Regions from separate parts of the Paenibacillus sp. FSL H8-0548 genome, predicted to be linked through region 1. Evidence: riboswitches for the same ligand, from Rfam matches in the RefSeq annotation. Region 1 holds a riboswitch; each other region holds the start of a gene.

Region 1 (7,621 bases):
GCCCGTTCTAGATGCAACATGGAAAGAAGTTTTAAAGCAGACTGGTGAATATAAAAAAATCGTCTCACTTTCATCAAGCCCCATCGATGATGGAGGAACAATGGTTGTTTCGATTCTGGGATTCGAGCAAATGAATATGAAGCTGACGCTTACGATTAATCGTACAGGTCTGTTGACCGGTATACTCATCCAGCCTGCACCGCTTGATGGCGAGGCTCCTGCTGGAGTAACAGAAGAAACGATTATCATCGGCGAAACGTCTCGCTTTCCGCTTGAAGGAACGTTAACGCTGCCGAAAAATGCAGCTGGACCCGTACCTGCGGTTGTGCTTGTGCATGGATCCGGACCTAGCGATCGCAATGAAACGGCTGGTGCTTACACGCCGTTCCGAGACCTTGCATGGGGGCTGGCTGAACAAGGGATAGCGGTACTTCGCTATGACAAACGCACCTATACACACGGAAGCTCCCTTACAGCAGAAGAAGTTGCGGGCATAACGGTGAAGGAGGAAACCGTTGACGATGCCATAGCCGCGGCAGGGCTGCTGAAGAGGGATGCTCGAATTGATGAGACACAGGTATTTGTGATCGGACATAGCCTTGGAGGCATGCTGGCGCCGCGAATTGATGCGGAAGGCGGTGATTTTGCGGGCCTCGTGCTGCTGGCTGGTTCTCCGAGAAGTTTGTGGGAAATCGTTTACGATCAGAACGCCAGCTTTATTGCAGCAATGAAAGATGGCGAGGCCAAGGCAGCGAATGAAGTCTGGTTGGAAACCGAATATAAGCGTGCGCAAATGATAGCGAATTTATCTGCAGAAGAAGCGAAGTCATCAACTGTATTCGGAATTCCAGCAACCTACTTCAAGGAGATGGACGCTCATAGCACCCGTGATTATGCAGTCAAGCTGACTAAGCCGCTCTTGGTTCTGCAAGGCGATAATGACTTCCAGGTTTATTCGGATAAAGATTTTCTTGAATGGAAGAAGCTGTTCCAAGGGAAAGAAAATGTTTCATTCAAGCTCTATCCTGATTTAAATCATTTCTTCGTCAAATATGATGGAGTTGGCAAGGGTACTTTGGATGAATATAACTATCCTGGCCATGTGGCCCAAGAAGTTATCAACGACGTGGCCTCCTGGATATTGAAAAATAAACAATAATAAAAAGCCTGTCGCTTTTTTCCTCTATGGGGATTAAGAGACGGGCTTTCTATTATTTGTAGGCACATCCTACAGGGGGGAGGAACATATAAATAAAACCATCTACTAATGTTCGTAAATGTGTGTTACACTAATAAACGAACGAAAACAAACAAAACAGGAGGTTTTATCCCAATGGAAGTACGCCATACTACAAACCCTACCGATGTAAAGCAATATGATACTGAACGACTACGCAGTGAGTTTTTGATCGAGAGCCTGTTCGAGCAGGATCAAATCAAAATGACATATACGCATTATGACCGCATGATCGTTGGCGGAGCAGTACCTGTAAACGAAGCTCTTGTTCTTGAGGATTCTGCAACACTGAAAACAGAATATTTCTTGGAGCGCCGTGAGATTGGTTTCTTGAACATTGGCGGACCAGCTTCTATTTCTGTGGATGGCGAGGTTTATGAGCTAAGCAAGCTTGAAGTGCTTTATGTTGGTAAAGGAAAACGCCAAGTCTTGCTTTCAAGCGTTGATAAAGAGAACCCTGCAAAGCTGTATTTCTGTTCCGCGCTTGCACATAAAGAAATCGCTACACGCAAAATGACGGTAGAGGAAGCGAATCCGTCCCATCTTGGCTCACAAGAAACTTCAAATGAGCGTGTACTTTACAAATATATTCATGCAGACGGCATTCAAAGCTGCCAGTTGATGCTTGGCGTAACTAGCTTGAAAACAGGAAGCGTTTGGAATACGATGCCTTCTCACGTACATGATCGCCGTATGGAAGCATACCTATACTTTGATATGAATGCAGATACACGCGTATTTCATATGATGGGCGAGCCTTCGCAAACAAGGCATCTGGTTGTAGCCAATGAGCAAGCGATCATTTCGCCGCCTTGGTCTATTCACTCCGGAGTTGGTACGAGCAACTACACGTTCTGCTGGTCAATGGCAGGCGAGAACTATACATTTACAGACATGGACGCAGTACCTGCAAGCGAGCTAAAATAGAAGTATTCGCTACAGGGGGGTGTACCATGCTTGCTGCTGAACGGCATCGCAAAATTATAGAGAAACTGGAGCAGCTTGGCGCGGTCAAAGTATCCGAGCTTAGTGAGCAGTTTGGCGTTACAGAAAAGACGGTTCGTGAGGATCTAGAGAGGCTCGAAGAGAAGGGTCTGCTCAAGCGGACGCATGGCGGAGCTGTAGTAGAGCAGGGGAGCGAGAATAGCCTGTATCCGCTGCAGTTCCCAAACAGTAAGCATGGGCAAGAGAAGTCGGCCATTGCTGCGCTTGCGCTTTCCTGCATCGAGCCTAACGATATTATTGCGCTTGATGCAGGCAGCACGACGCTTGAGATGGCGAAGAAACTGCCTAATATGCCGGTAACGGTGCTGACGAATGATTTGCTCATTATTCGTGAGCTTACGATGAAGGACCAGGTGAGGCTTGTTATACCAGGCGGTTATCGTCATAATAATTTGCTTATCGGTGCTGAATCACAGGAGTGGATAAATCGGCTGAACGTTCATAAGCTGTTCCTATCTACGACAGGTATTCACCTTGAATACGGGCTTACGATATTTACAGAAGAATTGGCTAAGCTCAAGAAGCTGTATATGGACAACGCGAAGGTTGTTTATTGTTTAGCTGATCACCATAAATTCGATAAAGGCGCTTTAATTACTTTTGCTGAACTGAGCGAGATTGACTACATCATTACAGATGATGGAATTTCGCAAGAGGTAGCAGAGAAATATGAGGCGCTTCCTATACGGATGATGAAAGCGGCGCTCTCAGATAGCGGGAAGCGAACGAAAGGGAGGACTTGATCCGATGGGTTTGTTTGATTTGACGGGAAAAACTGCTATCGTAACAGGCGCCGGACGCGGTCTTGGCGAAGCAATCGCTCTAGGACTTGCGCAAGCGGGTGCCGATGTAGCACTTGTTACGAACAGCACGCCTGCTGATAAGGTAGCGAATGCAGTACGAGAGCTAGGACGCAAAGCTATTACGATTCAAGCGGATGTATCGGATCGCACGAAGCTGGCGGGTATTGTTGAACGTACAGTGGATGAGCTGGGACGAATCGATATTTTGGTCAACAATGCGGGTATTATTCGTCGTACGCCTGCCGCAGAGCATAGCTATGAGGACTGGCAAGCCGTGCTTGACGTGAATTTGAATTCTGTTTTTCTTCTTTCACAGCTTGCAGGCAAGCATATGATTGAGCAGGGCTCAGGAAAAATTATTAATATCGCATCGATGCTGACTTTCCAAGGGGGCATTAATGTTCCGGGCTACACGTCCAGCAAGCATGCGGTAGCAGGGCTTACCAAAGCGCTTGCTAGTGAATGGGCGGCCAAAGGCTTACAGGTAAATGCGATCGCGCCAGGCTATATGAGTACGGACAATACGGAGGCGCTTCGTGAGGACCCTGTACGCAGTGCTCAAATCCTGCAGCGTATCCCAGCAGGACGTTGGGGCAATTCTGAGGATTTGATCGGACCAGCAGTATTTTTAGCATCTGCAGCCTCTGATTATATGAACGGCCACATTTTGGCTGTTGACGGCGGTTGGCTGGTTAGATAGGTTTGGTTATAACGACAACAAAAATAAGACAGCCCAGAGCGCGTTAATTGTTCTGGACTGTCTTATTTTTTTGTTAAACGCAATTAATCTAAAGAGACATAAGAGACAGAGCGTTGACGCAAAACAGATTCTTCAAGATTTGTTTTGTACGTAGACGAATCGGCGGAATTTGCAAGGATATGCTGAGCGGCTGTTGCGAATAATTCGATAATGCGCCCGTCCTGATCCGTTTTGTCGTATTGAAAATGGTCAAGAGGTGCAAGAGGGACACTGCCGATAAAGCTTTGAAGGAGATCGCTCCATCTGTCCAAGTCAATCGTATCCTCGGTGTCGCTGGCGAATAGCTCGCTCCAGCCTATACCCTGATTGCTTGTTAAACGGAGACATACGCGATGGCCTGTGGCATCGACAGCGAGAGCCGGGATGACGAACAGCTCAATACGAGAGACGGATAAAAAAGGGGTCTGTTCTGTGAAAATTTGGAGATGATTTGAACAGTTTGTTAACATAAATAAATCTCTCCTTTGTTCGCTTACGAGGTTAGCTGTCGGATTCGGGCAAGAGAGAATGCCCTACCAGGGTTACAAATCCCTGGATTCACCCCTTGCGAAACGATGAATATCGCTCGCGTTGGTTCCCCCGTTTTTTCATTCGAAAAATTAAGCGTGAATAGTGTACTCCTAATTATACTCTTCATTTCTGTATCTGTAAATATTACGGACTGTAAAAAACTGACGTCTATAATAAACCAGAAACTGTCGGTTGTAAACATCGCCTATCCGTAAATTTCCACCACATGGATTTTTGAAAGTTAGCGGGTTTGGAGTACGAATCGTAACATTCTTGGATAGCTTGACATTAGATTCCCCCTTAAACTTAAAAAGAAAGCGCTTTATATTAAACGAGTAAGAGGAGGAAATAATGTTGAGTAGTTTTAAATTCAAGAAAGGCTTGTCTATTATTTTTGCATTGTTTGTGTTATTTCAAACGGCAATGGGTGCTACAGCGACAATAGCCGAGGCCCAGACGACAGGAGCCGCCGTAAGCAGTCAATCCTTTGAGGCGGAGGCAGCCGTTAATCAACTTAGTGGCAAAGCAGCTGTGAAGGACTGTGAGCCTGCGGTTGGTTGTTCAGGCAATCAGCTGGTAGGCAGTCTATGGGGCGGCTCTGCTTTGCAATTCAACGCTGTGAATGTGGATACTAAAGGGATCTATACGATGACGGTGCATTACATATCGGGCGATCCCAGATCACTAGCCGTCAGTGTGAACGGCGGCGGAGCCGATCATTATGATTTTCCGAAAACGGCAGATTGGAGCACGCGAGGGACTTACGAGATCCAGCTGGAGCTTCGGCAGGGAGAGAACGTCATTCGTTTCGATGATGAAGGGGGATACGCGCCGGATATTGACAAGATCGAGCTGAAATTGCTGAATGCTGGTCCGGGCACAGATCCGAATGAACCGCCTGCTGGAAGCGGACAAGTGTATGAAGCGGAAGGACAAGGCAATAAGCTGACCGGCAATTCTGCCGTACGCTCCTGCAAAGCGGAGACGGATTGCTCCGATGGAAAAAAGGTAGGCGACATTTGGGGCGGATCATCGCTGCTTTTCCAAAAGGTTGCTGCTCCAGCAGAGGGGGTCTATACCTTAAAGGTTAGCTACATTTCCGGCGATCCTCGGTCATTTGCCATTAGCGTGAACAATAGTGAGAAAGAGACCTATTCCCCGCCTGCGACTGCGAACTGGGATACGGTTGGCATGTTCAGTATAGAGGTACAGCTGCAAGCGGGCAGCAATACCATTTTATTTGATGATAATGGCGGTTGGTCGCCGGATATTGATAAAATTGAAATCATCAGCTCACAGGCACCGGGCGAGAATCCGGGTGATGTGGATGGGATCGGCAATATTGGCAAACAAATCGATTCCAGCAAATTTGGCTCGATTAAAGTGGAGCAGCATAAGTCAGGCGTCACTTTAACAAACGGCGTCTACAAAATCATTTATAACACGGAGTCAGGACTTTCAGCGTTCGAATGGAACAACAAGACGATCGCCAAAGGGTTGTACAGCAGCATCCAATTGGACAAGCAGCTCGACAGCAAAAACTACGCTGAGCATTTGTTCTCCATGAAAAAAATTGAGAAAATAAATGACGGTCATGGCAAAGGCATTCGGGTTACGATTGAGAATCGAGAGTCCGGCCTGCCGACGATGAAGCAAATTTATCAAATCTATGAGCGTTTGCCTTATTTTCTAATTAGTCAACAAGTAACGGGTAAAGACACACTCAGCACGAATGATATGGCACCTCTTGTACTTAATGCCAAGGGTGGAATCGATATTGGAAGCCACTCGGATAATAGAGTGCTGGTCGCTCCGTTCGATAATGACGCGTGGTCCAGATACCAAGCTCGGACGATAAATACGAGCCTGAACAATAATAATTATGTGAGCTCAGAATTGACTGCTATTTATGATAATACAGGCCGCAATGGACTGATCATTGGATCGGTCACGCATGATAAATGGAAAACAGGAATCTATTGGAGCGGTTCTGAGGATCGTTTAAACAAGCTCAAGGTATACGGCGGTTTCACTTCCCCTACCTCGACGCATGATACGATTCCACATGGAAAGGTAACGGGAACGACGCTTACTTCACCGCAAATTCTCGTTGGCTACTATGCCGACTACCGCGTAGGCCTTGAGAGCTTCGGCCAAGCGAACGCTGCGGTTGCTCCGCCGCTGTCATTCAAGCATGGCGTACCGAAGGGTGTACCCGTGGGCTGGAATAGCTGGGGCGCATACGAAAGTGATTTAAGCTACGATAAAGTAGTCGCTGTGTCTGATTTCTTCAAGAAAAACTTGCAGAAAAATTCCTTCTCGAACAAAGGCAATGTTTATATTAATTTGGATTCCTATTGGGATAACCTGTCCGAGGAGCAGCTTAAGCAAGTAGTCAAGGTTATTAACAAAAACGGGCAAAAAGCCGGCATTTATTATGGCCCATTTGTATATTGGGGCGATAACATGAGTCAGGTTGTAGAGGGCACAGATGGGAAATATACGTATGGCGATATTATTTTGCGGGATCAAAGCGGAAGCCCGCTGCCGAAAGTAGACGGCGCTTACGCGATCGATCCGACTCATCCTGGCTCTAAGCAGCGGATCGAATATTATTTCAAACGCTTTCTCGATTACGGATATGAGTATATTAAGATTGACTTCCTAAGCCATGGCTCCTTCGAGGGCAAGCATTTTGACCCCAATGTTCAAACGGGCATTCAGGCGTACAATCAAGGTATGGCTCATATCAATAAGGTGCTTGGCGGGAAAATGTTTATCAGCGCCTCCATTGCTCCTTTATTTCCGAGTCAATACGCCCATGCAAGACGAATCTCATGTGATATTGACGGCTCACTGAGCCGCACGGAATATCAACTGAATAATCTTACCTATGGCTGGTGGCAGAACGGAACGATCTATCCGTATACAGATCCAGATTATATGACGCTGGCAAAGGGCGGCTCATTCGATGCTGCGCAGACTCGGGTCAATTCAGCGGCTATTTCCGGAACTGTATTTCTAAGCTCAGACGATGTTAGTGATCCGGCAGCACAAGACTTAATGAAGAAGCTGCTGACTAACAAGCAAGTTAATGAGGTAGCACTTAAAGGTCAGGCGTTCAAGCCTGTCGAGGGCAACACAGGTACAGGAGCTGCGGATATGTTCATCATGCAGGAAGGGAAAAATTACTATCTTGCTGTATTTAACTATACGAATGACCCTGTGTCGAAGACGGTAGATTTTGCGCGTGCAGGCATTCCTTCGTCCTCTAAAGTAAAAGTTACGGACCTATGGACGAATGTA
Region 2 (7,621 bases), 1.9 Mb from region 1:
AATCTATTATTGCCCCTCTCAAAATGTGTTTCGTCATCGTTCGACATAGTTTTTACTTTTATGAATATAATAATACCAACGTTTACCATAATAGTCAACTAATAAATCACTCTAAAAGAGCTGGTAGGTTAAGTGTTTGACTAGATACAAGGGTCATATTACTCTGTAATAGAATACAACAGCTTCGACATTTTGGAAACTAAATTACGACACTATTCGACATAAGTTTCATTGTTTGTGTCGAAAATATGAACAAAGGAGTAGAGAGACGATGAAGGAACAGCTGACCGAGGAGAAGGTTTTCAAAGATCCTGTCCATAATTATATCTATGTACAAGACCAGACGATTTGGGATTTGATTAACACAAAAGAGTTTCAGCGTTTACGTAGAATACGTCAGTTAGGAACGTCCTATTTGACTTTTCACGGTGCAGAGCACAGCCGATTTTCACACTCGCTTGGCGTATATGAAATTACGCGTAAAATAATATCCCAATTTGAACGAAATGACTATCCCGATTGGCCTGTGGAAGAGAGACTGGTCTCACTTTGCGCAGCACTTCTGCATGATGTCGGCCACGGTCCATTCTCCCACTCCTTAGAAGAGGTTTTCGACACGGATCATGAGGAATGGACTTGTAAAATCATTCTTGAGAATACGGAAATTAATCGGGTGCTGAGAGCTGTTTCAGAGCAGTTCCCTGCGCAGGTAGCAGCAGTTATTCAAAAGACGTATCCAAAGCCGATTGTGGTTAGTCTCATATCCAGTCAAATGGATGCTGATCGAATGGATTATTTGCTGCGAGATGCTTATTTCACCGGTGTGAATTATGGAACGTTTGATCTGGAACGGATTTTACGGGTATTGCGTCCCTATAAGGGGCAAATTGTCGTCAAAGAGAGCGGTATGCATGCCGTTGAGCATTATTTAATGTCGCGCTATCAAATGTATTGGCAAATTTATTTCCATCCCGTTACCAGAAGCTCTGAAATTATATTACGCCAAATATTTCGTAGAGCGCAGGAGCTTTGTGTGGGTGGCTATGCTTTTAACTGGAAGATGCCAACAGCATTTGTAGCTTTGCTTCATAATACACTGACAGTAGAAGATTATTTGAAACTGGATGAAGCTCTTGTTCAGACGGTTTTTATGCAATGGGCAGAGGAGAAGGATCTGTTGTTAAGTGATCTATGCGATCGTTTTCTCAACCGCCGATTATATAAGTACATAACGATAAATAACCCTGATGAAGCGCAGTTGAATGAGATCAGCGATTGTCTTTCTTCTATAGGAATGTATCCGGATTATCATATGGAGATTGATTTTCCGTTCGACCTTCCGTATGACGTATACCGACCGGATAAAAAAGAGGGAGAAAAGAAAGAAAAAGCGCCGATTTTGTTGTTAGACGCAGAGGATAAGGTAAGTGAAATATCTGCTAAATCCGACATCGTTCGCTCGATTACGGGACTTCACCAAGGAGAGTATCATTTGTATTATCCGGAGGAGCCGCTCAAAAAAAATATTGACCTGCTGTCAGAAGCGATGAAAAAGCTTTTTAAACTTAACTAAAGGAGCCTTACACCAATATGACATTACTTTTTGATACACATACACACTTAGATTCATATCAGTTCGATGAAGATCGGGATGAGGTCATACAGCGTGCTAAGGATGCGGGCATTCATATGCTCGTTAATATTGGTTTTAACCGTGAGACGATCCCTACAACCATGGCGCTTGCAGAAAAGTATGATTTTATCTATGCGGCAGTTGGTTGGCATCCGGTAGACAGCATTGATATGCAGCCAGAGGACTTAGATTGGATTGAACGGCTTTGCGTACATGAAAAAGTGGTAGCAATTGGGGAAATTGGACTTGACTACCACTGGGATACGTCACCAAAGGATGTTCAGCAGCGCGTTTTTCGGGAACAAATTCGTCTTGCTCGCAAGGTAGGCAAGCCTATTGTCATTCATAATCGTGATGCTCATGAGGATATTATTCGAATTCTCCGAGAAGAAAATGCAGCAGAGGTTGGAGGGGTCATGCATTGCTTCTCAGGCAGTCCGGAAACGGCTAAGCAATGTTTGGATATGAACTTCTATATTTCGTTCGGTGGACCCGTCACATTCAAAAATGCAAGGGTTCCCAAGGAGGTATTAAAACAGGTTCCGCTCGACCGAATTTTAATCGAAACAGACGCTCCGTATTTGTCCCCTCATCCGTTCAGAGGGAAGCGAAATGAGTCTGCTTATGTGTCCCTTGTTGCAGAGACGGCAGCAGAATTATTAGGCAAAACGGTAGAAGAAATAGGTGCAATTACGACCGAAAACGGGAAGAGATGTTTTCGAATTGTATGAAAACGTGAGGGATAAAGAGAATTACAGACCTTTATTGCGTAAAAACTGATTTTTATAGCGATTATCGCTTAATTATTCCGACTTTATCCTCCTTTTTCGCTTAAATCGTCTTTTATCGTATCTTTACAATTGCCCTCGTATGAGGGTATGATTCATCTCAGAGCTTTAAAATTTTGTATTGGATTTCCAGTTTGCGCTTAATCTCCATTCGGAGAGCGGGGGAACCAAGTACGGTTTTTTGTACCGTATTATGAATTCTTCAGGGGTGAATTTTGAAGCCTTTGCCATGAGCATTGTGTAACGAACAGGGTGACTCTCTTGCCCGAACCCGACAGCTAACCTCGTAAGCGTTATAGAGAGTGATCAACCTCGTGCATCCATTTTTCTGTATCCCAGTGTGAGCAACTACCGGGAAGCCACGAAACAGATCCTCTGTCGACGGCTTCTTTTTATTTTCGAATAATCAGGAATTTGTCGACATAGGGTTAAAAGATGGGGGTGGGAGGATCGATAGCAGTACTGGATTGCGTGCTTGCACGCCAATATACTATAGTCGCGTCAGTTGTATCATGCGTAACACTTGGCGGCGGGGCTATGAAGGAGGACCGATGAAGTGGGAATAATCCAGGTTAAGGACACCCATGGGAAACGATCATCCAGCATGTCTTTCGCATTGCGATGGAAGCGTGAAAACTTGCGTTTGATTCTTTTGAGTGCTATTATCTCAATCGCTATGACTTTCATGTTTTTGGTGTTGTTGTACGGAACGGCTGTCAAAAGCGTCTCCGTAGTAGTGAACGGACAAGAAACCATTGTAGAAACGAAGCAATGGGTCCTGCAACGCCTACTGGATGAACAAGCTATCGCAATTGGACCACATGATGAGGTGTCCATACCGCTTAATGCGGCAATAAAGGACGGAGATCGTATTGAGGTCACTCATGCGATACCGGTAATTGTGAAAGCTGATGGCAAGACCTCTACTGTGTACACGACAGAGAGAACAGTGCAGGCAGCGATCGAGGAATTAAATATTCCAGTTCGTGAACAAGATAAAGTAGTGCCTCCGCTTGAAACGGCAGTTGATACGGAATTAACGGTAACTGTTGTACGTGTAGATACGAAGGTTTCTGAAACCGAGCGTACCATGCCATTCTCTATCGTGAAGAAGCAGGATCCTACGCTGGAAGCGGGTAAGGAAAAACTCGTGCAAACAGGTAAGGAAGGGCTTGTTGTAGAACATATCGAGAAGCAGTATGAGGACGGAATTCTCATTTCGAAGACAATGGTCAACAAGGTCGTTGAGGCGGCTGCGGTGGATCAGGTTATTGCGATCGGAACGAAGAAGGCTGAGCCTAAAGTAACTGTGCTCTCGAATAAAAGTCCAAGCGTTGCCACACTGACAAAGAGTGGTGTAACGTTTAACGCAAAGACTACACTTAAGAATGTCACTTTGACTGCTTATTCGGCAGGTGTTGCTTCGACAGGCAAGGATGAAGATCATCCGGAATATGGAGTAACAGCATCAGGCACAAAAGTAAAAGAGGGACGGACGATAGCGGTCGATCCTAAGGTTATTCCGATAGGCTGGTGGGTCTATATTGAAGGAATCGGTTTCCGTCGCGCAGAGGATACGGGAAGTGCGATTAAGGGCAACAAAATCGATGTATACTTTGATAGCAACGCAACAGCAAATAAGTTTGGCCGGAAGAAGGGCTATACGGTCTACGTGTTAGGGCCTAATAAACCTACAGCGAGCTGATGAATGGGTTACCATCATCTTATCGTATTTATCAATTAAATATGCCATCATAAGGAGAGGCCACGCCTCTTCTTTTTGCATGTTTGCGGGCATATTTAAAATAAGGCTGAAGGGAATGGTCTTGATGATCAGAGAGATCATTGTCGTTGAAGGAAAAGATGATACCGTTGCAATAAAGCGAGCGGTTGATGCAGATACCATCGAGACAAACGGTTCTGCTATAGGCAATGATGTGCTTAAACGTATTGCACTTGCGAACGAGCGTCGCGGTATCATTATTTTTACAGATCCAGATCACGCAGGGGAACGTATCCGCAAAATAGTGGCTCGTCATGCGCCGGGGTGCAAGCATGCCTTTTTGCCGCAGGAGAAGGCTATGTACAAAGGGGATATCGGCATTGAGAATGCGAGTCCAGAGGCCATTCGAGCGGCACTATCGGAGCTACGCACAGAGTCAGTGGACGAGGCAGGAGAAATTAGCTGGGAGGATCTGATGGATGCAGGCTTAATTGTACATCCTGATGCGTCTAATCGGCGCCTCGTTATGGGCAAGCTTCTTGGTATAGGCTATGCGAACGGCAAGCAGTTCTATAAGCGTTGTACAAGCTTCCGTATTAGTAAGGCTGAATTTACAGAGGCATATCGGCAAATGGAAAAGGAACTGGAGGGATAGCCTGATGAGCGAGCAAGAGCAATTGGAGCAGCAGGGCAAGGAAAAGGTGAAACGAGTCTCGATTGAGGTGGCTACGCCAAAACGGACCAAAGAGATCATTGCGAAATACGGCTTCTCCTTCAAAAAAAGCTTAGGTCAAAACTTTCTAATCGATCAAAATATTTTAAATAATATCGTTGCGGCTGCCGAGCTGGACGAAACAAAGGGTGCCCTAGAGATTGGACCTGGCATCGGCGCGCTCACACAGCGGCTAGCAGCATCTGCGGGCAAGGTAACGGCTGTGGAAATCGATAATCGGCTAATTCCTATTTTAAAAGAGGTACTGGCTGATGAAGAGCATACGACGGTTATTCATGGCGATGTGCTGAAGCTTGATCTGAAGGCGTTGTTCAAGGAGCAATTTTCCGATGTATCAGGTGTCAGTGTCGTTGCCAACCTTCCTTATTATGTTACCACCCCGATTCTGATGAAGCTGCTTGAAGAGCGTCTGCCGCTTGAGCATATTGTTGTCATGATTCAGAAGGAAGTAGCTGAGCGGATGGCGGCAAAGCCAGGAGGCAAGGAATATGGAAGCTTAAGCGTTGCTGTGCAATACTATTGTGTGCCTAAGCTCGTTTGTATGGTGCCGCATACGGTGTTTATACCGCAGCCTAATGTCGATTCGGCTGTTATTAAGCTATCCCTGCGCGATAAGCCGGCTGTCGATGTGCCCGATGAGAATCATTTTTTCCGTGTCGTCCAAGCCAGCTTTGCACAGCGCCGGAAAACACTGGCGAACAATTTGACTGCTTTTGTTGGCAAGGAGCGGCGTGAGGCGCTGACGGAGATGCTTCTAAAGAACGACATTGATCCCATTAGACGCGGGGAGACGCTCTCGCTTGAGGAATTTGCGCGAATTAGCCGCAGCATGCTGGAAGCCGGCTGGGGCGCTTAGGTTGTTTCAGCATAAAATACACACCTTTCTCGTCGAACGCCCATAGGATAGACGAAGAGGTGATTTACCCATGAAGCAAGGGGACCTGGTCGTCCGCAATTCGTATGGCGGTGACGTGCTATTTAAGGTTGAGGATGTTCGATCACAAACTGCTATTCTGAAAGGCACGGACTACCGATTGCTTGCGGATGCTCCGATTCCTGATCTGTCGGTTGTACGTGATCCAGAATCAACGAGAGCGGTGCAGCAAGTTCGAATTAAAGTAAATGATTCGCTGAAACGTATGCATTCGGAGCGAGAACGCCAGGCGTTAGAGAACGAGGATAACATTCGGCATGCGATGCAGCAGAGCCAGCCATTTTTTGAGGTGCCTGGAAAGGTGCTTCATCTAGACGGTGACGGAAACTATTTAAAGAAGAGCATGCAGTTGTATAATACGATGCATGTTCCTTCTCATGGCCTTCACGTGCATGAGTCCCAAATGGCTGATGTGCTGTACCGACTACTGCCGCAAATTCAACCTGATATTGTCGTAATTACTGGTCATGATGGTGTATTGAAAAATCGTGCACAAATGGATCTCTTTAGTTTGAGCAGCTATAAAAACTCCCAGCATTTTGTTAATGCGGTTCGTGTTGCTCGTGATTATGAAAAAAATCGCGATGGACTAATTGTTATCGCGGGCGCATGCCAATCACATTTTGAAGCACTGCTGCAGGTGGGGTCTAATTTCGCAAGCTCGCCGGGCCGTATTTTGATTCATGCTCTCGATCCTGTTTATATAGCCATTAAAGCAAGCTATACGTCCATTAAGGACACGATAAACTTATCTGATGTTATTCATGGCACGATAAGTGGAATTGATGGTGTAGGCGGGATTGAGACAATGGGACGCTTCAGAGTAGGTTTGCCTAAGCCTAAAATAACAGCTTCCACATCAGTATTGAAACGATAGCCATGAGATACATCCTGTCCTTAGACAAGGACGGCGACAGCCGTTTCACCTTGTTGTATAGGAAACTATGCATTCTCCGAACCTGTTGATAATGATGCTTTGGCAGCAGCAGTGAGCAGCTAACGAAAGCTAACGGAAGCCAGCGACGCTAAAGTTGCATTTTGGGTTAGCATCACATTTTAACGGAACAGGGAGACGCTATTCCGCAGAAATGAAGCGAGATCGTGCGTGTAGGGTACAAATAGAGGCCTGTGCTTCTGTTAGAATCTTGAAACGAAAAATAAAGGCGATTTAGCGTCTTTGGTTTCCGTTAGAAGTGTGAGCTGACGCGACTGCGATTTCCAATCATCCGTAAAGGTGATTTTGTTCAGCAACTTCTTAATATGTATAATTTTCGCTGAATTATCCGTAGAATTTAAAAAATGGGTGAAATCACCGTTGACAAGTAAATATTCCTACTGATATAATATTTCTCTTTGTTTGACAACCCGCCTCTTTTTGGTTATAATGGACAAGGAAAGAGGTGGTAGTGGACAATGGCAAAAAATGCGCTATTGGATATTAAACGCAGCTTGGAAGCTCATGTTGGCTCCAAAATCCGACTTCGAGCGAACGGTGGACGACGTAAGACCATCGAACGAACCGGTACATTGGAAGAAACCTACCCTTCTGTTTTCATTGTTAAACTGGATGAAGAGCAACATGCGTTCAAGCGTGTCTCTTACAGTTATGCGGATATACTGACGGAGTCAGTTGAAGTGACCGTATGCAATGATGAAGGTCAAGTCCGTATTGCGCATTTGCAACATTAGATGATATATAGCCTAGTCAGGCATGTGAGCGCAGATCATCTGCGCTCTTTTTTTCATGTATGGTCCAATTCGGAATGAAGCATACTACGTGTGCAATCGTTACAGACGTTTATGCTTAATC
Region 3 (7,621 bases), 3.2 Mb from region 1:
GACACATATTAGCCACACTTCCCATCCTACTCCTTTTAAGCTTATAATGGAATTGCTTATTTTTTATAATTTCTTATAACAAAACAACATAAGGAGCTCCTTTAATGAATGAAGAAATGCATATCTTTACCGTTATTGTTGAGCAATCCAGCATGAATAAAGCGTCAGCGCTCCTTAATCTGTCGCAGCCAGCGATCTCTAGGAAAATCGCAAAGCTTGAACAGGAAATCGGTTCTCCTTTATTTCGACGAATTGGCAAACGGCTTGAGCTGACTCGGATAGGTCAGCTGACCTATGAGTACGCGCTTGAGCTGCGCCAGCTGCATCGTAAATATTTACAGACCGTCTCCGATTTTAACTGGGCAGGACATACGACACTGACGATCGGCGCAAGCTTGACGACGCTGCAAACGACATTGCCGGATTTAATCCAAACTTTGACGGCGACACATCCTGAAATCGATATTAAAGCGATCACAGGCAAAACGCATGAAATCGTATCGCTTGTTAGGGATCATAAAGCGGATATTGGAATCGTCGCCTCCAGCATTGAAGATTCAACACTGCGCTGCATCCCCTTGTTTGAGGATCATTTGTCGCTCGTGCTGCCGCGAAATCAGCTCATAACCGACAAAGGAACACTTGGCATTCAATATTTGACCGGTATGCCAATGATTCTGTTCTCCAAGGGAACTTGGTACAGGCTGCTCACCGACGAGCTGTTCGATAAGTATCACCTTCAGCCCGACGTCCGCATGGAAATTGATTCGTTTGAAGCTATACTGCGGCTGCTTCATACGTGCAGAGCGGCCACCCTTCTTCCACGCTCCTATATGCGCAAGCAGCTGCTCGATGACAACGATCTTACCGTCATACCGATTCGCGAGCTCGAGGATACAAAGCGTACCACCTCGCTCATTCATGCGGATTCAGCAGCGCTAAGCCCGTCGGTTCGTCTCTGGATCAGCGAGCTGCCCATGCGTTTTAACAACAAAAAGGACAGAAGCTTCTAAATAAAAGCTGCTGTCCTCAGCATTTCCAATATATCGCATATAAAACCACATCATAAAGCCTTAACGAATAACCGCTGCCTCAAAGTTCTCGATTTGCTCATTCGTGCCAATGATGACCATAACATCACGTTCAGAAAGTACATCCGTCGCTGTTGGCGCAATAATGATGCCATCGGGTTTATTAATAGCGACGATGCTGCATCCGAATCTTGCTCGCGGATTAATATCATGCAGCGACTTCCCATTCAAGCAAGCGGGAACTGCCAGCTCGGCAATTGTATATTCCTTGGATAGCTCAATATAATCCAGCAGGTTTGGAGAAACGAGCTGGTGCGCAACTCGAATTCCCATATCTCTCTCCGGATAAACGACCCGGTCGACACCTATTTTCTCCAGCACACGCCCATGCAGTTCGCTTATTGCCTTCGCTACAACTTGTTTTACGCCTAAATCCTTCAGCAATATCGTTGTCAAAATGCTGGCTTGAATGTCATCTCCGATGGCTACAACTCCGCAATCGAAGTTCCGAACACCAAGCGAGCGCAGTGATTCCTCATCTGTGCAATCCGCTGATACCGCATAAGTGAGTGCGCCGCTCATTTCCTGGACGGCCTCCTCATCCTTATCGATGCCCAGCACCTCGTTGCCAAGCTGGATAAGCTCTCTGCCCAAGCTTGAGCCAAATCTTCCAAGCCCAATGATTACAAATTGCTTCTTTTTTGTCGCCACTTACTGTATCTCCTAACCAATTGTAATTTTACCTTCTGGATACCGGTACAATTCTTTTTCTGTACGAGGCCCTAGCGCGTAAGCTAACGTCAGTGGGCCTAGTCGTCCGGCAAACATCGTAAATGCAATCACTATTTTTCCAACTGCGCTTAACTCGGGCGTAACACCTATCGATAAGCCTACCGTGCCGAATGCCGAGGTAGCTTCGAACAACAAAAACAAGAATGGCTGCTTCTCCGTCATGGACAGGACCATCGTTGCGATAATGACAAGTCCTAGTGAAATCAACGTAATCGTCAGCGCTTTAAAAATTCTATCCTTGCCGAGCCTATGCCGGAAAAACACGATGTCCTCGCGTCCGCGAATCATGGCAAGCACTGCACCGACCAAGGTCGTAAAGGTAGTCGTCTTAATCCCGCCGCCTGTGGAGCCTGGAGAGGCGCCAATAAACATCAATATAATGGTGAAGAACATCGTCGCCTGCCGCAGCGCCGTATAATCAAGCGTATTGGCACCCGCGGTCCTCGGCGTTACCGATTGGAAGAAGGAGGACAAGATTTTCCCACCAAAATCCATGGAACCAAGCGTCTTCGTATTGGAAAACTCGAATATAAAAATAACGATCGTGCCCACAGCAATTAACGTGCCCGTCATCGACAATACAACCTTGCTGTGCAATGAAAGCTTCCGTTTTTTGTTATATTCCATTAGATCCGATAGAACGATAAATCCTAAGCCGCCAGTAATAATAAGCAGCACAGCTGTTAAATTGACCATTGGGTCGGAAGCATACTCCGTTAAGCTGCGATACTCGCCAAAAATATCAAACCCGGCATTATTAAATAAGGATACCGCATGAAATGCGCCAAAATACAAGGCTCGACCAAGCGGCATATCAAAAGCAAATCGAATAGCAAAAAGCACAGCACCTGCAAGCTCAATCGTTAAGGAATAAACGATTACCCGCTGAATCAGACGCACGATGCCTTCCATACTCGTCTGATTCATCGCTTCCTGAAGCAAAAGCCGCTCACGCAGTGAAATCCTTTTGCGCAGCGCAAGTGCTACCAAGGTGGCCATCGTCATGAAGCCTAGACCGCCAAGCTGAAATAAACACATTAAGATGACTTGACCAGGAACGGAAAAATAGGTTCCCGTATCGACGACAACCAGCCCTGTCACACAAGTGGCCGACGTCGCTGTAAACAGCGCATCGAGAAAAGGCAGCCGCTGCCCCTCTACCGATGCAAATGGCATGGATAATAACAGAGCACCCAGTAATATAATAAGAGCAAACCCACTGACAAGTATCCGTGGGGGCGACCACTTTAGAACATTCCAGTTTACCTTCATTAAGCAGCCTCATCTTCGTTATGGTAAGGTAAGAAATCGCTTTTTAAGCATAAAAAAAAGCACTGAAACTCAAGTGCTCTGTGCGATGAGTCCTGTTCCAGATGCCTACGAGGTTAGCTGTCGGATTCGGGCCTGGACAGGCAGCCCTATTTTGCAGCAGGATAAATCCCGCTTTAAAAATTCACCCCATGCTGTCAATGCTGACAGCTTTATGGTTCCCCCGTTTTCCTTAGGAAATTCGGCGTAGCTATGCGATTAGTATGATGTTAACGATTATAATCCCAAAGCGGTCTTAATTTAAAGGAGGGCTTTATGACATTAAGCACGATTTTAGCTCAAAAACAGGCATGGGAAGCATACAGCCCGCCTTAAGCTTGGTGGACATCGTTATTTCGCGTGTTATTGAAGGAAATGATGCTTTTGCATTGGATAATTCAGGGATTTATATGTTAATGTTATAGGATATGCTTTTCATTATATCGATAGTTGAGGTGAACCAATGATTGATTCAATTAAGCCTAGCGAATGGAAACGTTTTCTATGGGCTGCTGTAGCTTGCTTTATTATTTATGCCGGAGTTGAGATTTATCCAATGATCTCTTCAATGATTTCCGGTGAATTGAACATGAAGGTCATTGAAAAATCCACAGCCGAGAACAGAGCCGCTGCCTTTGCTGAGAAGGAAACCGGAATAAAGGTGAAGTCAGCCAAAGCGGTACACCAAACCGATAAAATCTTTTATGGCTATTTATCCAAAAACAAGCTGCTTGAAACGTACAGCGACAAATTTGACCAAAGCTTTCCAACGGATACCTATCAGGTCGATTTGAAATTTACAAATGGCAACTACGGGCATGTATATGTTCATATGCAAAGCGAAAAAATTGTCGCATGGAATCTGAAAGTCTCTGGAGAGGAGCTAACTGAAGCCGATAAAACCAAAGATATCATCGCTTTTCTGACCGCACAAAGCTTCAGTGGTATCGATTTTAATAATAGTCAGATTAATTCAGCAGGGGAATGGCAGGGTAAGGCATCCGAGAAATACAGCATCGAAGAGGCTAAACTCGCTCTTACTGTCGATGCTATAAGCTTGAATGGTAGAACTGTGATTACTAAATATAAGCCTGCCTTCGTTGCTCCTGATGACTATATCAGCTATGTGAAAAATCAGGATAAAATAGCGGGTTACCTAACCGGCTTCGGCTACTTTTTAATGAGCTTCGTGCTATTTGTTCTCGCCATTATTTATGCCGTATTATACCGAAGATTTACATCGTTCAAATACGGAGTTATTTTGACCATCGTCTATTTTATTACATATCTAATCATGAATTTAAATGTGCTGGACGGCATTCGAGCCTCGCTCGGGGAAAATGAAATCGCTGGCCAAGCGACGATGATTACTGCAATCTTCACCGTTCTGCTAACCATACCGATGGCTGCATCCATCTACTTCTCGATCGTCGCGGGCGATGCTCTCTGGAAGGCGCAGGGCCGCTCGTTGTGGCCGCGTTTTGGACAAAAGGGCTACGGCGACTATGTTTGGCGCAGCGTCGGATTAGCTTATTTGTTCGCGATCATTCTATTCGCGGTGCAGGCCGTTATCTTTATCGGTTTAAAGCTATCGATCGGTACCTGGGATACAACAGACGTTACGCAGTCTCCGTACAATATCGGTATTTTGTGGCTCATGCCAGTGCTCGCTTGGGCTGCCGCTATTTCTGAAGAGGCTGTATTCCGCTTCTTCGGTATCGGATTATTCCGCAAATGGTTCAAAAACACGTTCGCTGCAGCGCTGCTGCCAACCTTGTTTTGGGCGCTTGGGCATGTGACCTATCCGTTCTATCCATCTTCGACAAGGTTGATCGAGCTGATCATTATCGGACTGGCGTTCAGCTTTATTTTTGTCAGATACGGCTTCATTACAGCGATGTTCACACATGCTATCTTTAACAGCATAGCCGTGGGCCTATCCTTGCTCACCATTGGCCAGGCACCAAATATCATCTCAGCCATCTTTTTCTCGGTGCTGCCTGTCATCATAGCTTTTGTACTGAAATATTTCAGCCACAAAAAAGAGAAGAAACCGCCAGTTACGACGGCTCCTCCTCATTTAGAGCAGCTATAATTTGCGAAGCTAATTTATCCCCAATAGATAGAGGCCGAAAGTCTTCGACTGAGGCCTCTTTTATTTTTTTGATCGAGCCAAAATGCTTGAGCAGCAGCTTCCGGCGCTTCTCTCCAATGCCCGGAATCGAGTCGAGCTTCGATTCGACCATCGACTTGCCGCGCTGCTCGCGGTGGAACGTAATGGCAAAGCGATGCACCTCATCTTGAATGCGCTGCAGCAAATAAAACTCTTGGCTGTCCCGGGGCAGGGGCACGATCTCAGCCGGATCTCCAGTCATGAGCTGTGCCGTTTTGTGCTTGGCATCCTTCACCAAGCCGCATACCGGAATAGATAAGCCAAGCTCATTCTCAAGCACATCAAGCGCAGCCGATATTTGTCCCTTCCCGCCATCGACCACGATCAGATCAGGAGGTGCAAGCTCCTCCTTCACCACACGCTCGTAGCGGCGCCGTATGACCTCGCGCATCGTTTCGTAATCATCTGGTCCTTGAACCGTCTTCACCTTGTATTTGCGGTATTCCCTGCGGTCTGGCTTGCCATCGATGAACACGACCATTGCCGACACGGGATTCGTCCCTTGAATGTTCGAGTTATCGAACGCTTCGATCCGATGCACCGCATCAAGCCCCAACCAGCCTGCGAGCGATTCTGACGCCTTGACGCTGCGCTCCTCATCCCGCTCAATGAGACGGAATTTCTCATCTAGCATCACCTTCGCATTGTTCGTCGCCATCGTTACTACCTCGCTCTTGCGACCGCGCTGCGGCATAAGCACCTTCACCTTCAGCCAGCTGTGCAGCGAGGCAATCACATCATCAGCATGCGACGATGCTGCTTCATCCTCTTCTGACTTTGCTGCTCCTTCAGCTTCATCGTGCTCCAGCTCCTCAGGCAGCGGCAGCAAGATTTGCTTTGGCAGCGCTGGATTATCACTATAGTATTGGGTCACAAACGTAATGAAGTCATCGTAAGCCTCGCCATAATACGGAAAAGTAGACCCATGCCGCTCAATAAGCTTGCCTTGCCGCATGTACAAAATTTGCACGCACATCCAGCCCTTATCCACGGCAAAGCCAAACACATCACGATCAAGCGCATCCGACATCGTAATCTTCTGCTTCTCCATTACCGCATCGATAGCGATTAACTGATCACGGAATTCCTTGGCTCGTTCAAATTCAAGATTTTCCGCAGCCTCCTCCATTTTCCGCTGAAGCTCAATTTTCACTACATCCTGTCCGCCATTAAGAAAACGTGATATTTCTTGGATCATCCGATCATATTCCGTCTGCTCTACGTCGAACTCACAAGGCGCGATACATTGTCCAAGATGGTAATACAAGCACACCTTCTCAGGAAGCGTCTTGCACTTGCGCAGCGGATAAAGCCTATCGAGCAGCTTCTTCGTCTGCTGAGCCGCGTAGGCGTTCGGGTAGGGACCGAAATACTTTCCTTTATCCTTGACGATCCGCCTCGTAACCTCAAGCTTCGGATGCTTCTCGTTCGTTATTTTGATATATGGAAAAGTTTTGTCATCCTTCAGCAGAACATTATATCTGGGGTGATATTGTTTAATTAAATTACATTCTAGAATGAGTGCTTCCATATTGCTAGAGGTAACAATAAACTCGAAATCGCGTATTTCCGATACAAGACGCTGTGTTTTCCCATTATGGCTGCCGTTAAAATAAGAGCGTACGCGGTGCTTGAGCACCTTCGCCTTGCCCACATAAATAATGACGCCCTCGCTGTTTTTCATGAGGTAACAGCCTGATTGATCGGGGAGCAAGGCTAGCTTGTTCCGTATCGTCGCTTTTGCCTCTGCAAGCTGCTGCTCTGCCAGCTCCCGATCCGTCTGTTGATGTTCCATGCTCTCGCCTCCGACTGCCTAAAGATTCTGTACACATTTTAGCATAAATAAGCCGCTCTTTGTCTTACAATTGTCACCTGTAGATGCTTTACAACTGTTTGGCTGTTTGGGTATACTAATATAAGTTGAATAAACCGATACTACATAAAGACGGCCGTATAGGTTGTGATTGAAGCAGTCGGTCTTTTTCAAGGAGGACGTCAACGATGGAAAACGTAAGAGACCCGCGCGAGCATTATAACGAAGAGCCTCGCCATGACTTGATGGATGTCGTATTCGGCTTTGGCGGAATGCTCGGTTTTATGACCGTCATTTTCGCTGCAGCGGTTATCGTGAAATTCATCATTTCATAAGGAAAAAGGAGCAGCCTGCTGCTCCTTTTTTTATTGCCCTCGAATCGGGCATAACGGCTGTTCACGTTCCTCGGTTTTTTAAGACTACCGCCGCAATAGAATAGTATCATAGATTGCGAACGTTATCCGTAAAGCTGCTGCCTCCTCCTATTCTCCACTCCTGCAGTAA
Region 4 (7,621 bases), 1.8 Mb from region 1:
CTTGTCGAGGGTGTAGAGACGAGGGAGGATCTGGTTCGCTCTATACAATTAGGGGCTCGTTATGTGCAGGGATTTATGTTTGCGCGAGCAGAGCCTGACTTTCTTGCGCCGGATTGCTTTGCAACGATCGTTGAGGCTGAGCTTGAGCAGCATTTGCATCATTATTTAGGAAGCGAGCGCTATTGGCAAAGCCAATTCGAGAGTCTAGCCGAGCAGCTTGTGAAAACCGCTTCAAGGGTGCGATTCACCGAGCATAGTGGTGAATGGCTCGAGGCACTGCTGCCCGAGCTTTATCATGATTGTATCCGAGTATATTTATGTAACGAGGATGGTATTCAGTTATCATCCAACTATTACCGCGATGCGGATATGAGCTGGCAACGTGAAGAGCAGTATCGCGGTGCGAACTGGAGCTGGCGCCCTTACTTTGTTCCTAATCTGGTACAGTTAAACGAGAATCGACGTGCCATTATTTCTAGAGCGTATACGGATTTGGATTCACCAGCTTGGATCCGGACCGTGTCCGTCTTGATTGCACCGGGACTTATTTTATTTATGGATCAAAAGGATACGGAGCGAGGGGCTCAGCCTCTATGATGCTCAGATGGCTCATATACCATGCAGTAGCAGTCGGAGCAGAGGTCTGACTTCGGATGAGGATAGGTATCCGCAATATGAAAGCCAGCCTGTTCATAAGTTCGCACGGCTCGCGTATTCCAAGTGAGCACTTCTAAATCGATTTCATTTTCTGGCGCACGCCGCCGGGCTTCCGCTACGATAAGCCTTGTGAAAGCGGGCCCTAGGCCTTGTCCGCAAAGCGCAGGAATTATTCCGAGTCCAAGCCTTGTTACGCCTGCTATAGGGAAAAATTGAGCATAACCAATCAGCTGCTGCTGATTGTCAATAACGGCTGTATATTGCGCTGCACGCAGGACGGGATCGCCAAACTCGATTCCGTCCTTTTGCATATGCTCCCAAGCGGGCCAATTATAAATATGATACGGGGATTCGTATGTCCAGCTGCATATTTCCTGTGCATGCAGGGGATTCATTGGACATATGGTCATTTCGAGCGGATTTCGTTTATAATGTTTGGAGCCTTGATGATTTGTCATGGGGTAAATACCTCCGCTTGGATATGGCTTCCTATCAGATGAACGACAATTGAAACAGGTTTATTATATCAGATTGGCGCAAGGTGAATGTGCGAAAAATAAGGAGAAGCTTAGATATGAAAAAGTTAATTTGGCTTGGCTGCTTGTCTTATTTAGTTATTGGGGTTGCCCATGTGGTAGGCGGGTCTATCCTAGAGCAGCTAATTGCTCATTACGGCCTAACCTATAAAGATGGCGGCCAATGGATTATGAATCAATTTCTTGGTTTTTTAGTCGGTGTGCTGCTGGCGCCGTCCATTACGGCGAGAATGGGCAAGAGGGGAGCTGTGCTGCTTGCTATTGGCATACTGGCGCTTAGCGAAGCGGCTTATAGCTTGCTGCTTCCATGGAGCTGGATGCTTGCGATTGCCCCGCTTGCTGGACTCGGATTTGGGATGACGGAAGCAGTGGTTGGCGCCATGATTATCGATATGGCGAAGAACGGGAAGGCCTCGGCAATGAGTAAGCTGGAAACCTTCTTTGGGGTTGGCGCCTTATTAATCCCGATTGCGGCTGCGTATTTGATCAAAAATAACATATGGCAGGTTTCATTCCCTATACTTGCGGCTATGGCAGCCATTATATTTGTAATGTGGCTGACGATGTCCTTCGGGGAGCTGGATGATCAGCTCAGCGTTAGCTCACGCTCTACTTCGGAGCAAGGGAAAAGTGCGGCAGCTCAGAGATTACCAAGTGCTGAGGGGGCACAAACCTCTGCTTTTTTCGGTTATCCGCGCAAAGCATTGCCTTTTTTACTCCTATCGGCATTGTTTTTTATGCTTTATGTAGGCATGGAAATGAGCTTCTCAAATTACCTGCCATCGATTCTTATTTCCCGCTCGGGAGTAGGGGAGTCTAGTGCTGCTGCTGTACTTAGCTTGTTCTGGGGTACGATGGTGCTGGGCCGCATATTCGCTGGCGTATTGGCTGAACGTATGGGATATTCGCGATATTTGTTGATCGCAACGGCAGGAGCTTCCATTATTTTTATTTTAATGGCTGTCTTAGGGCAACTAAGCTGGATGCTCGTACTGGTTGCGTTAAGCGGATTGTTCTTCGCTGGTATATTCGGAATTGCACTAGTCTACGCTAATGAGCTTATTCCGGGCATGACTGAGCGGACAACGAGCCTGCTGGTCGCTTTCGGCGGGCTTGGAGGAGCTATTTTTCCACGCTTAACCGGCTGGTTTATGGATCAATATAATGTTGAGTCTACATTATGGTATATAAGCGCACTCGTTGTGCTGATGCTTTTACTTTTAGCTGCTATGCTGGTTCTAGGAAGAAGACAAGTGCTGCGAAGAATGGCCATAGGGGCAGAAGAAAACAAAGCCTATATAAGTTGAACTAAACATTTGCGTTTTGGTCGCTGCGCGAGAAGTTCATTCTTACGATCGCTGTTGCAGCCAGATTCTTTGATTTCCTAAAACATTTAAAGGTAAGAATAAGGCCGCAAAGGCGAACACTTCGTTTCTCCATAACAATCTTCTCGCTTCGCTATAACTTCATTTTGTTAAATTCAACTTATATAGGTTCTTATTTTTTCATATTTATGTGAAAAACCTCCACAACTGCTGTTTCAAAGCTGCTGTGGAGGTTTTATTATTATTATAGATCTAAAATCAAGGCTTCTAACCAAATGACTGCGTTACATTCATTGAAGTTAATTACTTGAGTATCGTTTTGTATACCTCAATGGCTCTAGAGCGAGATGCTTTTAAATCTACGATAGCGCCGCTTTGTGGCTGATGTATCTCTTTATCAGACAGATGAGCCAAATGAGGCAGCCAGCGCCGGATGTAGCTGCCGCTGGGATCATGCGTTTGCGACTGAAGTGCTGGATTCATAATTCGGAAATAAGGCGCAGCATCGTAGCCGAGCGAAGAGCACCATAGCCAGCCTCCGCGGTTAAGTGTATTGTCATAATCGCTGAGATGATGACGGAAATGCTGCTCCCCGAGCGTAAAGGGGCAGAGCAGGTTTTTGGTTAAGAACATCGCTACAACCATTCGCAAGCGATTTGGCAGTTCTCCTGTACGGCTTAACTGGGTCATTGCGGCATCGATAATCGGAATACCTGTTGCAGCGGAAGTCCATGCTTCAAAATGCTTATCTGACAAGGCAGACAGATCTGTTTGCTGCTCGTACCTGAAATAATCATCATTATACATGGCTTGATACAAATAGAAATCTCTCCATGCAAGCTGGCGATGCCATGCTTCAGCTCCGGGCAAGCCCTGTGTTTGCTCATAAGCGTGACGCGACGAGATCGCGCCTGTATTCAAGAAGCGAGCGAGCCCGCTCGTAAGCTCCTCTGCAAAGGAATCACGGCTATCTGCATAGGAAGCAAGACGTTCACGCATGAAGCGATCGAGCCTCAGCAGCGATTTGGGCAATCCCTCAACGTTCGTACCGCCCAGTGCAGAGGATATGGAATTAGGCAGCTCAAACTGCTGTGCAATAGTGCTGTTCAATTCTTTTACAGTTGAAAGCTGCTGTATCGTTGTTTCGCCCATCGGACTATAGCATTGCAGCATAAAGCTGCTCCACATCCGGTAGAAGGGGGTAAACACCTTGTAGGTCTCTTGTCGACGCGCGAATGCTGGGAAAGCCTCGAGATCAGCAAGTGCTGCATCTGCAAGGGGCATCCAGCGACGCCCTAGACTACGAGTAACCTGCTGCAACTGCTCGTCCCGCTTACGGGCATAAGGCGTGTAGTCTGCATGGACCACAACCTCGTCAATGGGGTGGGCTTGCAGAAGCGCCTCTGTTATTAAGGCAGGGTCCCCATAGAGCACATGAAGCTCCCTGTCCTCGTTAAAATAGCTGTGCAGCAAAGATGCGGCCTGTGCCATGAAATTTCTGCCGCTATGGCTGGTTAGCCTGCCTCCGCCGATTAAAATGGGATCTATGATGAGCAAATGAATGCCGGGCGTATCCTTTTTCTTTAAATAGTCAAATGCCCGCAAATCTGCAGTACGCAAATCTTTGCGATGAATGAATAAGTACATCAAGCAGTGCTCCTTTCAGATATCGCGAAAAGCTTGGGATGAAACAGCAAAGCCGCATGTCATTTGTCGTTTCAGGACAAAAAACTGCGGCTTTGCTGAATGAGCCTACCTATAAAGTCCTTACTGCGAAGGGCCAGGTTACTCTATTTTTCGTTAGCAAATGCTTCGAAAGACTCATCATTCATGACACGACGAGCAGTCACAAAACGAGTTTCATAATAGGAAGAGTTCAGTTTGTCTGTTACAACACCTCTGCTCGAGGATGAATGAGCAAACTTACCGTCTCCAATGTAAATGCCAACGTGGGATACACTGCTATTGTTGCCACCAACGGTGTCAAAAAACACAAGATCTCCCGGAATTAGATCAGTCTTATCGACCTTCGTGCCTGCTTTGGATTGCGCAACGGAAGTACGTGGAAGCTCGATGCCCATTTTAGTGAACACATAGCTTGTAAATCCAGAGCAATCAAAGCCTTTCGACGATGTTCCACCGCTCTTGTACGGGGTACCAATCACACCATCGATAAATCCGTTCAGTTTTGAATCTGCGAACGCGCTTCCCGCTTGAAAAGCAAGAAGGAGTACGAGACCCATTAGTAATGCGGTAACCTTTTTCAATTGTGAAGCTCCTTCCAAGGCCGACGAGGTTAGCTGTGGGGTTCGGTTGAAGGCTCCCTATGATTCCTCAGACGCTGCAAAATGGATCAGACATCGGAATCAATTCACCCAAAGTGGTTCCCCCGTTTCCCCATAGGGAATTAGGCTGTTTTTTTACTGCTGTTGAGAATTATTCGATTATTTTCAATCATCTCCTGCTTTTACTGGCAAATTCTAATAATTCTCATGTAAACTTTTGGCTTATTCATTCATTAATCCGTGTTTACTGTAATAAAACCGTTGTTAGTAGTACTTTCTAACCAAATGAATGAACTCAATTTCATTTATTATGTGGATATCGTGTAAAATATACCGATTTGTCCCTTTGGGAGCATATCGCTGGACCAAGTCTAGCGGCCTATAAACGGCGGTGTTGTAACCTTTTTTGCAAAAGATTAAAAATATCTCATATGTATAAATACCTATTTCGCTAGCCGCAAGCGAAGTGCAAATAGAACAAGGAAGCTGTTCATAAGAACGGCTTCCTTGTTCAACGCAGAGTAGCTATTTTAAAATATAGGAAGTATAAGTTTCTTCATTATTTCGCAGTAATGACTTTTTCTGAGATGATCTGCGGATCCCCGTTTTTTTGCTCCATCCAGAACTGCAGCCTGTATTTGCCTGCATATTTAAAATCATAGGTGATGACCTTTGAGCTGAACCAAAACGTATCCTTCTCAACGAATTCTTTAAAGTCATTATCCTTTTGATTGCGGCTGTCAATGACAGTTTCTTTATCGTTCGGATCGACAATCATCACCTTGAAGCTATCTATCTCAAGATTTAAGTTATCGATTTGTGCCTGCACTAGAAACTTCTGAGTCGTGCCCTTATCGACTTGACCAAACATTGTACGCTTCTCGTTCATCAGAAACATATGAACATTAGGCTTCTGAATAATAAGCCTCTTCTCACTGCTTTTCCACTGGATAAAAGCCTGCAGAGGCTCACTAAGAGAGCGAATATTGATATAGATCTTATCATCCACCAGCAATCCATCGTCTGCCTGCAGCTTATTATTATTATAAAGGATGGTTACCTTCTGAAATAGTTTGTCCGCGGCAACTAATGAGCCGCCTGATAGGAGCAACGCCATCGATATTATAATGAGTTTTTTACGCATCATTTCTATATCCCCCAATTATCATTTTCTGTCAACTATTTATACATAAATTCCAACAATTAGTTGCGGTAAATAAGAAATAAAAAAGCCCCTCGCGACCACATCATTGTGGAGGAGGGGCCGTGCATGAAGTTATTCATTTCGATTGCAGGTATTCATACTGCGCTGCTATCGTCCATACTTTCATTAATGTACGAACGAGATGATAGCCTTGATGCAGAATGAGTGCGAACAATCCGGTCCAAAGCATGGATACGCTGGTGACGACAATGCCAGCAGCTGCGCCCAATCCCCACATAATAAGCGACAGTGCTGCATAGGAGAGAAAGTTACGCAGAGCGAGCCATAAGGAGCGGAAGACGCCCTCGCCAGAGGCTGCGCCAAGCTGCATCGATAGAAACAGCAGGTGCAGCACCGTCCCCCATATGAGCCATAGTGCTGCTCCGGGCAGTACCGTTTGCATAAGCTCCGGCACGGAGCTGCTCTGAAGCAGAGACTCGAGCGCGCGCGGCAGCAGCCACCAGGCTGGGGCCAGCGAGAGAATAGATTCTACCCAGTAAAGAAGAACAACGGGCTTCCATGCTTTGCGAATCCCTTCCAGAAAGCGCGTTCCTCCGTCAGATCTCGTCTGTTTTAGCGAGTAGAATAGACCTGCGTTAAATAGAGGAGTGAGCACCATTCGAATGAGCAGCAGGCTGCCGAGCGTCCAAACGTAGGGAGAGATGAGATCGGTCTTCAGCAGTTGAAACTGGGCTTCGGTAACGAAAAGCTGTGCTGCAACGTCAGAAGGGTAAGCGCTTGGATAACGACGCAGCAGCGGCGAAACGATCGAATCGATGAATCGATAGAGGAAGAAGCCCCAAAGCAGCTGATATAGAAACAATATAATTACAAGGTAAAAATGTTTAACTGTGAGTCGCCAGCCTTGCTTCAAATGTATCTTCATCATTTATCGCTCCTTGAACGCAATTACTTACCAGCTAAGCGATCCGAGCAGCCCTTCAACCAGCTTGACTACGCCAAGGCTCCATCTAGTACGCTTTTCTTCAGGCAGCTTAGCCTGCATATAGTTGTTAATGAGCTTATTGTCGAGTACGTTGCTGTAATTCGGATCGACGACAGCCCATTGAAGCGGGGCAGTATGCAGCTCCTTATATTGAATATGGGACTCTTCGCCGCTCCAAAGCTTCGTCATTTTTGTACCATCGGTAAATTGCAGCACGATTTTGATTTCGCCATTGCTGCCGCCGTTCTTCTTGACGAGAACAACCGATTCGTAAAGCTGATCCCCTTCCTGCGTAACGGGACGAACATGTATAGATTCGATGGAGAAGTCGGCCATTTGGTCGTCGTATACATATTGGCTGAAATAATCATGCCATTTGGTCTTGGTTACCTGCTCGACAACACGCTGGAAATCTGCGCTGGAGGGATGCTTGAACTTATATTTTTGGAAATAGGTACGTAATATCTTCTGCATTGTTCGTGATCCGACCTGATTCTCAATACCGATAAGCACCAGCTTGGCTCGCATATAAACGTTCTCGGCATATTGTGTATGGCTGCCATATGCCCAAGATGGCTGCTTGAGCGGAGCGGGATCGGTCATATAGCTGGCTTCTATGCGTAGATTAGACTCGAGACCGTAAGTAGTCTCCATTACTTTATCCTCAG

The links. A riboswitch is a leader RNA that binds a small molecule or an ion and turns the genes downstream of it on or off. The one in region 1 is predicted to bind cyclic di-AMP.
Region 2: it holds a riboswitch for cyclic di-AMP, as region 1 does, so the genes downstream of both, MHI37_RS00140 (3D domain-containing protein) here and MHI37_RS08000 (hypothetical protein) in region 1, are expected to answer to the same signal.
Region 3: it holds a riboswitch for cyclic di-AMP, as region 1 does, so the genes downstream of both, MHI37_RS22315 (TrkH family potassium uptake protein) here and MHI37_RS08000 (hypothetical protein) in region 1, are expected to answer to the same signal.
Region 4: it holds a riboswitch for cyclic di-AMP, as region 1 does, so the genes downstream of both, MHI37_RS00670 (C40 family peptidase) here and MHI37_RS08000 (hypothetical protein) in region 1, are expected to answer to the same signal.

Annotation. Positions count from the first base shown of each region.
Region 1 covers NZ_CP152049.1:1,892,424-1,900,044, forward strand. Annotated here, with positions in the region: gene MHI37_RS07980 (alpha/beta fold hydrolase) at 1-1,159, shown strand, start outside; gene kduI (5-dehydro-4-deoxy-D-glucuronate isomerase) at 1,334-2,164, shown strand; gene MHI37_RS07990 (DeoR/GlpR family DNA-binding transcription regulator) at 2,191-2,985, shown strand; gene kduD (2-dehydro-3-deoxy-D-gluconate 5-dehydrogenase KduD) at 2,990-3,745, shown strand; gene MHI37_RS08000 (hypothetical protein) at 3,829-4,254, opposite strand; cyclic di-AMP (ydaO/yuaA leader) riboswitch at 4,260-4,421, opposite strand; gene MHI37_RS08005 (carbohydrate-binding protein) at 4,667-7,621, shown strand, end outside.
Region 2 covers NZ_CP152049.1:25,478-33,098, forward strand. Annotated here, with positions in the region: gene MHI37_RS00130 (HD domain-containing protein) at 272-1,573, shown strand; gene MHI37_RS00135 (TatD family hydrolase) at 1,591-2,364, shown strand; cyclic di-AMP (ydaO/yuaA leader) riboswitch at 2,549-2,729, shown strand; gene MHI37_RS00140 (3D domain-containing protein) at 2,978-4,126, shown strand; gene rnmV (ribonuclease M5) at 4,251-4,799, shown strand; gene rsmA (16S rRNA (adenine(1518)-N(6)/adenine(1519)-N(6))-dimethyltransferase RsmA) at 4,804-5,733, shown strand; gene yabG (sporulation peptidase YabG) at 5,804-6,688, shown strand; gene MHI37_RS00160 (Veg family protein) at 7,225-7,500, shown strand.
Region 3 covers NZ_CP152049.1:5,137,569-5,145,189, forward strand. Annotated here, with positions in the region: gene MHI37_RS22305 (LysR family transcriptional regulator) at 105-1,013, shown strand; gene MHI37_RS22310 (TrkA family potassium uptake protein) at 1,074-1,742, opposite strand; gene MHI37_RS22315 (TrkH family potassium uptake protein) at 1,755-3,095, opposite strand; cyclic di-AMP (ydaO/yuaA leader) riboswitch at 3,183-3,349, opposite strand; gene MHI37_RS22320 (CPBP family intramembrane glutamic endopeptidase) at 3,595-5,226, shown strand; gene uvrC (excinuclease ABC subunit UvrC) at 5,192-7,099, opposite strand; gene MHI37_RS22330 (YqzM family protein) at 7,306-7,452, shown strand.
Region 4 covers NZ_CP152049.1:132,626-140,246, forward strand. Annotated here, with positions in the region: gene MHI37_RS00650 (EAL domain-containing protein) at 1-597, shown strand, start outside; gene MHI37_RS00655 (GNAT family N-acetyltransferase) at 585-1,115, opposite strand; gene MHI37_RS00660 (MFS transporter) at 1,232-2,500, shown strand; gene MHI37_RS00665 (deoxyribodipyrimidine photo-lyase) at 2,822-4,165, opposite strand; gene MHI37_RS00670 (C40 family peptidase) at 4,309-4,785, opposite strand; cyclic di-AMP (ydaO/yuaA leader) riboswitch at 4,789-4,942, opposite strand; gene MHI37_RS00675 (hypothetical protein) at 5,363-5,950, opposite strand; gene MHI37_RS00680 (hypothetical protein) at 6,084-6,896, opposite strand; gene MHI37_RS00685 (M1 family metallopeptidase) at 6,921-7,621, opposite strand, start outside.